3 regions of the Pseudarthrobacter sp. W1I19 genome follow, and region 3 is predicted to be linked to each of the others. Evidence: riboswitches for the same ligand, from Rfam matches in the RefSeq annotation. Region 3 holds a riboswitch; each other region holds the start of a gene.
The links. Region 3 has a riboswitch for thiamine pyrophosphate ahead of thiC (phosphomethylpyrimidine synthase ThiC). Riboswitches for the same ligand answer to the same signal wherever they lie in the genome.
Positions count from the first base shown of each region.

Region 1 (3,495 bases), 1.5 Mb from region 3:
GCCCGGTGTCGCTGGCAGCGAGGCCGAACAGGATGTCCGCCACGGCGTCGCTGGTGAGCTCCGCGGCGGGCGGAAGGGTGATCTCTCCGGCGGCGGAGGCGGCGGAACGGAGCGCCGCCTCAAACGGCCGCTCCATGAGGCGGCGCACCCGGATCAGCCCGGGTTCCCACTCCCACTCGTCACTGATCCCTTCCAGCCCCGAGTAGTGCAGCTCGTAGAGGCAGAAGAGGGCCAGTTGGACGTCGTCGTCACCAATGATGTCAGTGGAAGCTGCCACTTCGGGTGCGGCCAGCAGGCGCAGTTCCTCGACGGCGGCGGCACCCTCGCCACTGCCGAGCGTGCAGGTGAGGGCCCGAAAGAGGGCTCTGGTGATGGGACCTCGAGGTTCGGGGATCTTCATGGTGCTCCTTTGGGTGGGCGGCGCTGCTGCGTCTTCGACAGCGGGTTCGGTGGGCGTTCAGGTCTGGTCGTGCTCGTCCGCGTCCAGCACCGGGCGGTCCATGGCCGGGCTGGCGGGAAAGGTCTTTGTGGCGGGAACGGTCTTTGGCGACAGCAGGACGGCAAGGGCGATCATGGCCAGCCCCAATGCCAGGTGCAGCCAGTTGTCCGCATTGTTTTCGGGAAGGAAGTTGGCCGGCAGGTCATCGCCCATCAGCAGGCCGTACAGCCAAAGGAAGAGGTAGGCGACGCCCCCGTAAATGAGGAAGTTCCGCCCCTGCCGGTGCGTCCCGGCCATCACCAGGGCCGCGATACCGGATGCGAGGTGGACGGCATTATGCAGCACTGACACTCGGAAAATGCCGAACAGCTCTGCTTTAGAGCCGGGTCCGGCGAGGCCCAGGGAATCGAAATTGGCGGTAATGCCCGGAATGAATCCCAAAATCCCCAGCAGCAGGAAGACGATGCCCGTGGCAAGTGTGGCCTTCTGCAGGCCCGTCCTCGCTTCGGTGGCGCGGGTGCTGACCGCCATATGCTGTACTCCTCAAAAGCCGGGAACAACATAGTAAGCATGATTACTAATAAAAGCTAAGCACGCTTTCTACCCGGAGTTCACTCCTCTGGGCTGTTCCAGGCGTAAGGGTTGGCGTGGTGCCCACCGTGGCGGCCCTGTTCATACCCCTGCTGCCAGGCCTTCCCGACGGCGGCCACAAGTTCTGCGAGCAGGGGATAGTAGGGATGGTCGGGGCCAATGTAGATCATCTCGTCCTCTGCCTTGTCCACCGCAGCCCGCACTTGGTTTTCCCCCAACGGACTGCTCACGATGCCCCTCCCCGCCGCCGAAACTTTGCCGCCTGGACGGCGTTAGTCAGCGCCCATGGAACCAAGAACTTCGCGCAGGGCCCGGACCACCAGGTTGTGGTCCTGCACCTGGGGAAGCCCCGAAACAGTCACGGTGGCCACAGCGCCCACCCCTGCGACATACACCGGAAAGGAGCCCCCGTGGGCCGCGTACCGGCTCTGGTCGAACCAGGCGTGGTCCTCGATCCTGCCGCCGCGGAGCCGTCCGCGCAGCCCCACCAGCAGGGACGGCACTTCGTAGCGGGCGGCGGTGCGCTGCTTGGCCCGGATCCAGTGCTCGTTGTCCGGGGTGGCTCCGGGCAGGGCTACATGGAACAGGACCTGGTCACCCTTGGTGATGTCGATGGCGATGGGGAGTTGGTCCTCCTTGCCAAGTTCCACCAGCAGCAGTCCAAGGTTCAGTGCGTCGTCGATGGAAAACCGGGGGAACTGGAGCTCGCGGATTTCTCCCTCAATCCGCGCGATGAGGGCCTGCAGGGAGCCTTCAGGCTGGGTGTCATCGGAATCGGGATCGAACTCGGTCACATCCGGCAAATTGGCGGTCATGGCCCACAATCTACCCCTCCGCCGGTGTAAACTGGACCACGCCCAGCAGGGCAATTTATCTACCTACAGAATCATTCAACGACAGGGGAGCGCCGCCGTCGGGCATCACTGGCCATGCCAGGATCCGCAGGTGGGCGCTGAGAGTGCGGACAGCCGCAGACCCTCGAACCTGATCCGGTTAGTACCGGCGCAAGGGAGTCGAGTTCTCGAAGTCCGGCAACGGCAGTCAGTGCCCTTGCCGCGCTTTCCCCTCCTGTTCCTCAGGAGGATCACATGGCAACAACAGCAGTAAAGAAGACCACCAGCAAGTCTTGGCGCGTCGTGGACATCGTGGTGGCGGCCTTGATCGCCGTCGCGGGCGGCGTCATTTTCTGGGCGTGGTCCCAGGGATCCGCCGCAGTCTCAGCTCCCATGAACGCCGTCTACCCGCCCCTGACCGGCCTGATCGCCGGCGGCTGGATGATCCCCGCCGTGCTGGGCATGCTCATCATCCGCAAGCCGGGCGCCGCGCTGTTCTGCGAAACCGTCGCAGCCACCGGCGAGCTCCTCATGGGGTCGCAGTACGGTGCCTCAGTTCTGTTCTCGGGCTTTGTCCAGGGCCTGGGCGCAGAGATCATCTTCGCCATCTTCGTGTACAGGAAGTTCAACCTGCCGGTATCGCTGCTGGCCGGTGCCGGCGCCGGCCTGTTCTGCGGCCTGAACGACTCCTTCGCCCCGTGGGGCTGGAACATCGCCTACTCCGGCGGCGACAAGCTGGCCTACATCATCTTCACAGCCATTTCCGGAGCGGTTATCGCCGGTGCGCTGTCCTGGATCGCCACGCGCGGCCTGGCGAAGACCGGAGTCCTGGGCTCGTTTGCCTCGCGGAAGGCAGCAACGGAGCCAGTCTTCTCCTGATGACAGCTCCCTCCCATCACCGGGCGTCGGCTGCGGTGCGTCCGGCTGCCATCAGCGCCCGCGGTTGGGGCTGGCGGCATGCCGGACGTGCCAAGCCTGCGGTCCGTGCCCTTGACCTGGACATCCAGCCAGGGGAGCGCGTGCTCCTCCTCGGCCCCTCCGGCGCGGGCAAGTCCACCCTCCTCCATGCCTTGGCGGGAGTCCTGGGCGATGTTAACGACGACGGCGAGGCAGGCGAATCCGACGAGTCCGGTTCGCTGCTGGTTGACAGGGCCTCTCCCCGGGAGCAGCGCGGCCGTGCCGGCCTGATGCAGCAGGACCCGGAGACGCAGGTGGTCCTCTCCCGGGTGGGTGACGACGTCGCCTTTGGCGCCGAGAACCTCGCCGTACCTCGCGACAAAATTTGGACTCGTGTTCACGAGGCGCTGGACGACGTCGGCCTGTCCCACCTGCCGCTGGACCACCCGACGTCGGCCCTGTCCGGCGGGCAGAAGCAGCGGCTGGCGCTCGCGGGCATCCTTGCCATGCGGCCGGGGTTGATCCTCCTCGACGAGCCGACAGCCAACCTGGACCCTGCCGGGGTGCTGGAGGTCCGCGACGCCGTGGCGCGCTGCCTGAAGAAAACCGGGGCAACCCTGGTGGTGGTGGAGCACCGGGTGTCCGTGTGGAAGGACCTGGTGGACCGGATCGTGGTGCTGCAGCCCGGTTCGTCCACGGAGTCCGCCGTACTTCTGGACGGGCCGCCGGACCGGG
Region 1 is NZ_JAUSZR010000001.1:117,609-121,103, forward strand. It holds gene QF038_RS00510 (iron-containing redox enzyme family protein) at 1-400, opposite strand, end outside; gene QF038_RS00515 (DUF4383 domain-containing protein) at 458-970, opposite strand; gene QF038_RS00520 (hypothetical protein) at 1,051-1,260, opposite strand; gene QF038_RS00525 (heme-degrading domain-containing protein) at 1,303-1,845, opposite strand; TPP riboswitch at 1,919-2,059, shown strand; gene QF038_RS00530 (ECF transporter S component) at 2,119-2,742, shown strand; gene QF038_RS00535 (ABC transporter ATP-binding protein) at 2,742-3,495, shown strand, end outside.
Region 1: another riboswitch for thiamine pyrophosphate. It lies ahead of QF038_RS00530 (ECF transporter S component); the one in region 3 lies ahead of thiC (phosphomethylpyrimidine synthase ThiC).

Region 2 (3,495 bases), 320 kb from region 3:
CGGCGATCCGGTAGCTGCCGTCGGGCAGCTGGACGATCTCCTGGTCGGGCATGTTCAGGCTGGCGCCGCCACGCGCCCGCTCCAGTTCCACACGCTTGAGCCCCACCTCTTTGAGGAGCCGCAGCACCGGCGGGGCCGTTCCGGCGTCGAGTTCCGACTGTGTGCCCTTGTAGCTGAGTTTGGCCCGGCTGCGGATACGGGCCCGCCTGACGGCGACGGATGTAACCTCCGCGGCGCTGTCCAGGCGGAAATCCCAGACGAATGCAGAGCAGTCCTGGTCCGGAAGGAGGCTGCCGGCCTGTTCGCTGATGATTTCCGGATGCAGCGGGATCCGCCCGTCGGGGACGTAGAACGTCTGTCCGCGGCGCCTTGTTTCCGCGTCCAACGGTCCGCCGGGCATAACGAATGCGGGCACGTCGGCGATGGCATAGAGCACGTGGTACCCGTCGCCGTCGGGCTCGATGAACAGCGCCTGGTCCAGGTCGGTGGAGGAAGCGGGATCAATGGTGACGAACTCGACGGCGGTCAGGTCGTAGGCAGGCAGCTGCAGGGATTCCACGGCTGCTTTCGCATCAGCCACGGCGTCGTCAGGGTAGGCGCCGGGCAATTCCAGTTCGGTCCGCAGCGCACTGAGTGCCGCCTCGAGCGCGTTGTTGTGCTCGTGGACGTTGGGAGCCAGCCGATGGTGTGACACGAAAATCAGCCTAACTCGAATTCCGGCGATAATGCAGGCATCCGGGCCGGGAAGGGCGCGACGGTAAAAGCAGGGTAACGAGCGTCAGCAGACGGAATCGGCAGTGGGCCGCATCGCCAGTGGCCGGGGCAGCCTCAGGAACCGGGGGCATCCAGGGCCGCGAGGAGCGATGCGGCGGCGGCTGCCGGATCGTCGGCTTCCGTGATGGCCCGGACCACCACGATCCGGCGGGCGCCTGCTTCCACCACCTGCTCAACATTGCCGTGGTCAATGCCCCCGATGGCAAACCAGGGGACACCGCCGTCGGACTGTCCTTCCTGCCCCGCAGCACTGGCAGCCGCGGCGGCGTACTTCACCAGCTCAAGCCCGACGGCGGCCCGCCCTGGTTTGGTGGGCGTCGCCCACACGGGGCCCACGCAGAAGTAGTCCAGCCCCGCGGGCCCGGCGGCTGCCGCGAGGGCTGCGTCCACCTGCTTCGGTGCATGGCTGGACAGTCCGATGGCTGCATTGCCGTTGAGCAGGGTGCGCGCGGCAGCGAGGGGGAGGTCTTTCTGGCCGATGTGGAACACGGGCGCGCCGGACAGCACGGCGATGTCAGCCCTGTCATTGACAGCCCACAGCCGGCCGTGGCGCTCCGCGGTTTCCTTCAGCATGGCCAGGAGTTCCAGCTCCTCCGCGGCCTCGATGGTTTTGTCCCGGAGCTGGATGATGTCCACGCCGCCGGCAAAAGCGGCATCTACGAACTGCCCGAAATCGCCTCGGTCCTTGCGGGCATCCGTGCAGAGGTACAGGCGCGCGGAGCTGAGGCCGTTGCTGATTTTGGTGGTGCTGAGGACATCGGTGCCGGCGGCAGGAGTGTGGGACACATTCATGGGGGCAAGCCTAGTTCCTCTACACTTGCCTCGTACTGCGGGAGCCCGCGGCAGCTGTCACAAAGCGCCGGGCTGAGAGGGCGTCAGAGCCGACCGCTTGACCTGATCCGGCTAGTACCGGCGTAGGGAAGGAGACACATGGGCGCACTATCTGGCCGCGGCGCAACGGAACAACAGGCCGCGCGCGCCGGCGGCACCGTCCGGGCCGATGTCGCCGTGATTGGCGGCGGAGTGACCGGCCACGGCATCGCCTGGGAGGCACAACGCTCCGGACGTTCCGTGGTGCTCATCGACGACGCCCCGGGTTCCGGGGCCAGCTGGGCGGCCGCCGGAATGCTCGCCCCCGTCAGCGAACTGCACTACCAGGAGGAGGGCCTCCTGGAGCTGATGCTGGACAGCTCGACGCGGTGGCCCGCTTTTGTTGCCGGGCTACGGGCAGCATCCGGTGCTGATCCGGGATACATCACGACGCCGACCCTCGCCGTGGGTGCCGACGCCGCGGACCGCCGGGCGCTGATGGACCTGCGCGGAGTACAGCAGGCCAACGGACTCACCGTGGAACCGCTCACCGTCCGCGAAGCCCGCCGGAGGGAGCCACTTCTAAGCCCGGCCATCGCCTGCGCGCTGGACACCCCGGCCGATCACCAGGTGGACCCAAGGCTGCTGGTGGACTGCCTGCGGCGCGCGCTCGCCGGCCACCGCGGCCAAGGCAGCGGCAGCGACGCGAACGGGACCAGGGACGAGGGTGCCAACAGTGGGACCGGGGGCGATGGCACGGCTGTGGCCGGCGCCGCCGACGGCTACTCCGTGCCGGACAAAGCACGAGGGCTGCTGTGGCAGGACGGGGCTGTTGCCGGCGTGCAGTTGGCCGGTGGCGGAACCGTGCTGGCCGGCGAGACCGTAGTTGCAAACGGGCTGCAGGCGGCGGAACTGGAGTCCCTCCCGGAGGGTCTGCACCTTCCGCTGCGGCCCGTCTATGGGGACATCCTGCGGTTGGCAGTGCCCCGGCATTTGCAACCGTTGGTGGCGTCCACCGTCCGCGGACTGGTGCGCGGGGTCCCGGTGTACATCGTTCCCCGCCGGGACGGCACCGTGGTGATCGGGGCGACCCAGCGTGAAGACGCGCCCTCCGCGACCGACGCCGTTTCTGCCGGCGGCGCCTACCAACTCCTCCGCGACGCGCAGGTGCTGCTTCCCGCCGTCGCCGAACTCGAACTGCTCGAATGTACCGCCCGCGCCAGACCTGGAACCCCGGACAATGCCCCGCTGCTGGGGCGCGTGCCCACAACGGAGGGCGCGGGCCAGGCCGGCGGACACACCCCCGGGCTCATCATCGCCACCGGGTTCTTCCGGCACGGCGTCCACCTGACGCCGGCCGCAGCCGCCATCTGCCGGGACCTCCTGGACGGCCACGAGGACCCCCGCTGGGCGCCCTTCAACCCGGCCCGCTTCAGCGGGGTACCTGCACCCGCCGCACCTACCCGCTTCCCAACCGGCCACCCGAGCCACCAACCGCCCACAAAGGAAACAGTATGAACATCACCTTGAACGGAACCCCGCACCCAGTGCCGGATGGTGCTTCCATCACGCAGCTCGTCAGCCAGGTCACCGGCCGCCACCTCAGTGCGGACGGGCAGGCCACGGATGGCCAAAAGCTCGGTGTGGCCGTGGCACACAACGCACAGGTAGTGCCGCGCAGCCAGTGGTTTGCCACTGCGCTCGCGGACGGCGACGAGGTCGAACTCGTCACGGCCGTGCAGGGAGGCTGACCCATGGGCGGAACCATCACCACCTCAACCTCCCCGGCGCTGCAGGACCCGCTGGTCATTGACGGCGTCGAACTGGAATCCCGGCTCATCATGGGCACCGGCGGCGCCCCCAGCCTGGACGGCCTCGGCGCTGCGCTCCTCGCTTCCGGCACCAGCCTGA
Region 2 is NZ_JAUSZR010000001.1:1,336,572-1,340,066, forward strand. It holds gene QF038_RS06280 (RNB domain-containing ribonuclease) at 1-694, opposite strand, end outside; gene thiE (thiamine phosphate synthase) at 829-1,566, opposite strand; TPP riboswitch at 1,594-1,712, shown strand; gene QF038_RS06290 (FAD-dependent oxidoreductase) at 1,705-3,102, shown strand; gene thiS (sulfur carrier protein ThiS) at 3,099-3,335, shown strand; gene QF038_RS06300 (thiazole synthase) at 3,339-3,495, shown strand, end outside.
Region 2: another riboswitch for thiamine pyrophosphate. It lies ahead of QF038_RS06290 (FAD-dependent oxidoreductase); the one in region 3 lies ahead of thiC (phosphomethylpyrimidine synthase ThiC).

Region 3 (3,495 bases):
TATCCAAGTCTCAGCGGACGACGCGCCCGCCCAGCACCACGTGGGCCAACTCCTGCACCGCCTCTGGAACCTGCCGAGGATCCTCCCGGCACAGTACGACGTCGGCCCGGGCACCTTCCTCGAGTGCTTCAGCGCCCAGCCACTTCCGGGCGCCCCAACAGGCCGCGTCAAGGGCAGCGGCCACAGGCAGGCCTGCATGGTGAAGGGCCAGGATTTCATCACCGATCCGGCCGTGGCGGATGACGCTGCCGGCATCCGTCCCGGCGTAAATCTTCACTCCGGCGTTGAAGGCCTCCAGCACCCGCTCCGCGCGCCGTTCCCACAGGGCGCGCATATGGGCCGCGTACCGGGGGAACTTGGGCTCCGCCTGCGCGGCGATGTCCGGGAAAGTGGCGATGTTGATGAGGGTGGGCACCATGGCAACGCCCTGCTCCACGAACCGCGGAAGGTGCCGCGGCAGCAGTCCGGTGGCGTGTTCGATGCAGTCGATGTCCGCGTCCAGCATCTGGTCCAGTGTTTCTTCGGCGAAGCAGTGCGCGGTGATCCTGGCACCTTCGTCATGCACAGCCTTGACGGCGTCCTTGACGACGGCGGCTGGGAACGACGGCGCCAGGTCACCGGCGCCGCGGTCGATCCAGTCCCCCACGAGCTTGACCCAGCCGTCGCCGTCGCGCGCCTGCTTCCGGACAGCTTCCACCAGGCCGCTGGGCTCAACTTCCTCGGCGAAGCCCCGCAGGTACCTGCCGGTCCGGGCGACATGCCTGCCGGCGCGGATCAGCACCGGCGCGCTGCGACTGTCCTGGAGGAAGCGGGTATCTGCGGGGGAACCCGCGTCCCTGACCAGCAGCGTGCCCGCATTCAGGTCGGTCCTTGCCTGCTCTTCCGCCGTCGCCCCGTCAACGGCGCCACCGGTTCCCAGGCCGATGTGGCAGTGGGCGTCAACGAATCCCGGCAGCACCCAGCCGTCCAGGATCCTGTCCGGTCCTGCCGCCGGCCGCCGGAAGGTAAGCCTGCCGTCCACGGACCACAGCCCGTGTGCCTCGGTGTCCGGCCCGGTCAGGACGGCGCCGTTGAACTGGATGATCTCTGCCATGGATTTGCCTCGCTTTCCCGCCCGGACAGGCTAGCACCACCGGATGTGACACGGCCCTTTCGAAACAGCTGTGGTAGCTTCTTGGTGACCACACGGGTGCCCTTGCAGGGGCTGAGATCGGGCTGACGCAGCCTGCGACCGTTGAACCTGTCCGGGTAATGCCGGCGAAGGAAGTGAGTATTCCTTGAGTACACCAAATGCACAGCTTAACCCTGCCCAAATTCAGGCCGATGGCCCGTCCGGAGGCCAGGACCAGCCACCCGTCACGCAGTCGCTGAAGTCCCATTCCCTGGCGTTTGTCGAAGATGCGGCAGCCGGGATCCGGGTGCCGGTCACGGAAATCGAGCTGGCGGATTCACCGAACGGCCAGCCCAACGGGCCGTTCCGGGTCTACCGCACCGGCGGTCCGGGCAGTGATCCGGTCCGCGGCCTCACCCCGTTCCGCGCGGAGTGGATCGAAGCCCGTGGTGACACGGAAACCTACAGCGGACGCGGGCGGAACCTGCTCGACGACGGCCGCTCTGCCGTCCGCCGCGGGGCGGCGAGCGCCGAGTGGAAGGGCGGGCGGCCGGTGCCCCGCCGCGCCGTCGACGGCAAAACCGTCACGCAGATGCGCTACGCACGGCAGGGCGTGATTACCCCGGAAATGCGGTTCGTGGCACTGCGGGAGAACTGCGATGTGGAGCTGGTCCGCAGTGAAGTGGCTGCCGGCAGGGCCATCATTCCGAACAACATCAACCACCCGGAGTCCGAGCCGATGATCATCGGCAAGGCGTTCCTGGTGAAGATCAACGCGAACATCGGCAACTCGGCCGTCACCAGTTCGATCGCCGAGGAAGTGGACAAACTGCAGTGGGCCACCCAGTGGGGCGCGGACACCGTGATGGACCTGTCCACCGGCGACGACATCCACACCACGAGGGAATGGATCATCCGCAACTCCCCGGTGCCGATCGGAACCGTCCCCATCTACCAGGCACTGGAGAAGGTCAACGGGGAGGCGAACGCACTGACGTGGGAGATTTTCCGAGACACCGTCATTGAGCAGTGCGAACAGGGTGTGGACTACATGACCATCCACGCCGGCGTCCTTCTCCGGTACGTGCCCCTGACGGCCAACCGCGTAACGGGCATCGTGTCCCGCGGTGGTTCAATCATGGCCGGCTGGTGCCTGGCGCACCACCAGGAAAACTTCCTCTACACGCACTTTGACGAGCTCTGCGAAATCTTCGCCAAGTACGACGTCGCCTTTTCCCTGGGTGACGGCCTGCGGCCTGGGGCGACGGCGGACGCCAACGATGCCGCGCAGTTCGCCGAACTGGACACGCTGGCTGAGCTCACCCAGCGGGCCTGGGAATACGACGTGCAGGTGATGGTGGAAGGCCCCGGCCACATCCCGTTCCATTTGGTCCGCGAAAACGTGGAGCGCCAGCAGGAACTGTGCAAGGGTGCTCCGTTCTACACGCTGGGGCCGCTGGTCACCGATGTGGCCCCCGGCTATGACCACATCACCTCGGCCATCGGCGCCACCGAGATCGCCCGCTACGGCACCGCCATGCTGTGCTATGTCACGCCGAAGGAACACCTGGGCCTGCCCAACAAAGATGACGTCAAAACCGGGGTGATCACCTACAAGATCGCAGCCCATGCCGCAGACCTCGCCAAAGGCCACCCCGGCGCGCACGAACGCGATGACGCCCTGTCCAAGGCGCGGTTCGAGTTCCGCTGGCGCGATCAGTTCGCGTTGTCCCTGGACCCGGTGACGGCCGAGGCCTTCCATGACGAAACGCTGCCTGCCGAGCCGGCCAAGACGGCCCACTTCTGCTCCATGTGCGGCCCCAAGTTCTGCTCCATGCGGATCAGCCAGGACATCCGGGATGAGTACGGTTCAGCGGCGGCGCAGGCGGCACTGGCCGATGCTGCGGCGGGCATGCGCGGGAAAAGCGAGGAATTCCTGGCGGCCGGCGGCAAGGTCTACCTTCCGGAGCTGAGCGTCCCCTCCGGCAGCTGACGCCTCAGGACGCCCAGGGTGCCTGCACCCTGCCCACGTCCCGGATGAAGGACCGGATGATGCGGTCCCCCTCCGCGGAGTCGTGGGGCCGGTGCCCTCCCGCCGCTGTGCGGTGCAGGGCGCCGGTCTCCCGCAGGTACCCGGCGATCTCCTCGTAGAGCGGCTCCCATCCGCCGGTGAGGACCAGGGTGGGCACGCCGGGGACAATGTGCAGCGGCGCTTCCCAGGCCGGGGCCTGCAGCCGGAGCCGCCTGGCGGAACGCTTTTCCTCGACCGTGGCGGGCTGTTGCAGGTCGGTGGCGTAGACGCGACGGACGAACTCGCGCTGGAAGTCCTGGTCGCTCATCTGGTTCCGCGCATCGAAGAGCGGCTGCATGAGGCCGATGTGGGC
Region 3 is NZ_JAUSZR010000001.1:1,660,131-1,663,625, reverse strand. It holds gene QF038_RS07720 (amidohydrolase family protein) at 11-1,093, opposite strand; TPP riboswitch at 1,176-1,283, shown strand; gene thiC (phosphomethylpyrimidine synthase ThiC) at 1,278-3,104, shown strand; gene QF038_RS07710 (alpha/beta fold hydrolase) at 3,109-3,495, opposite strand, start outside.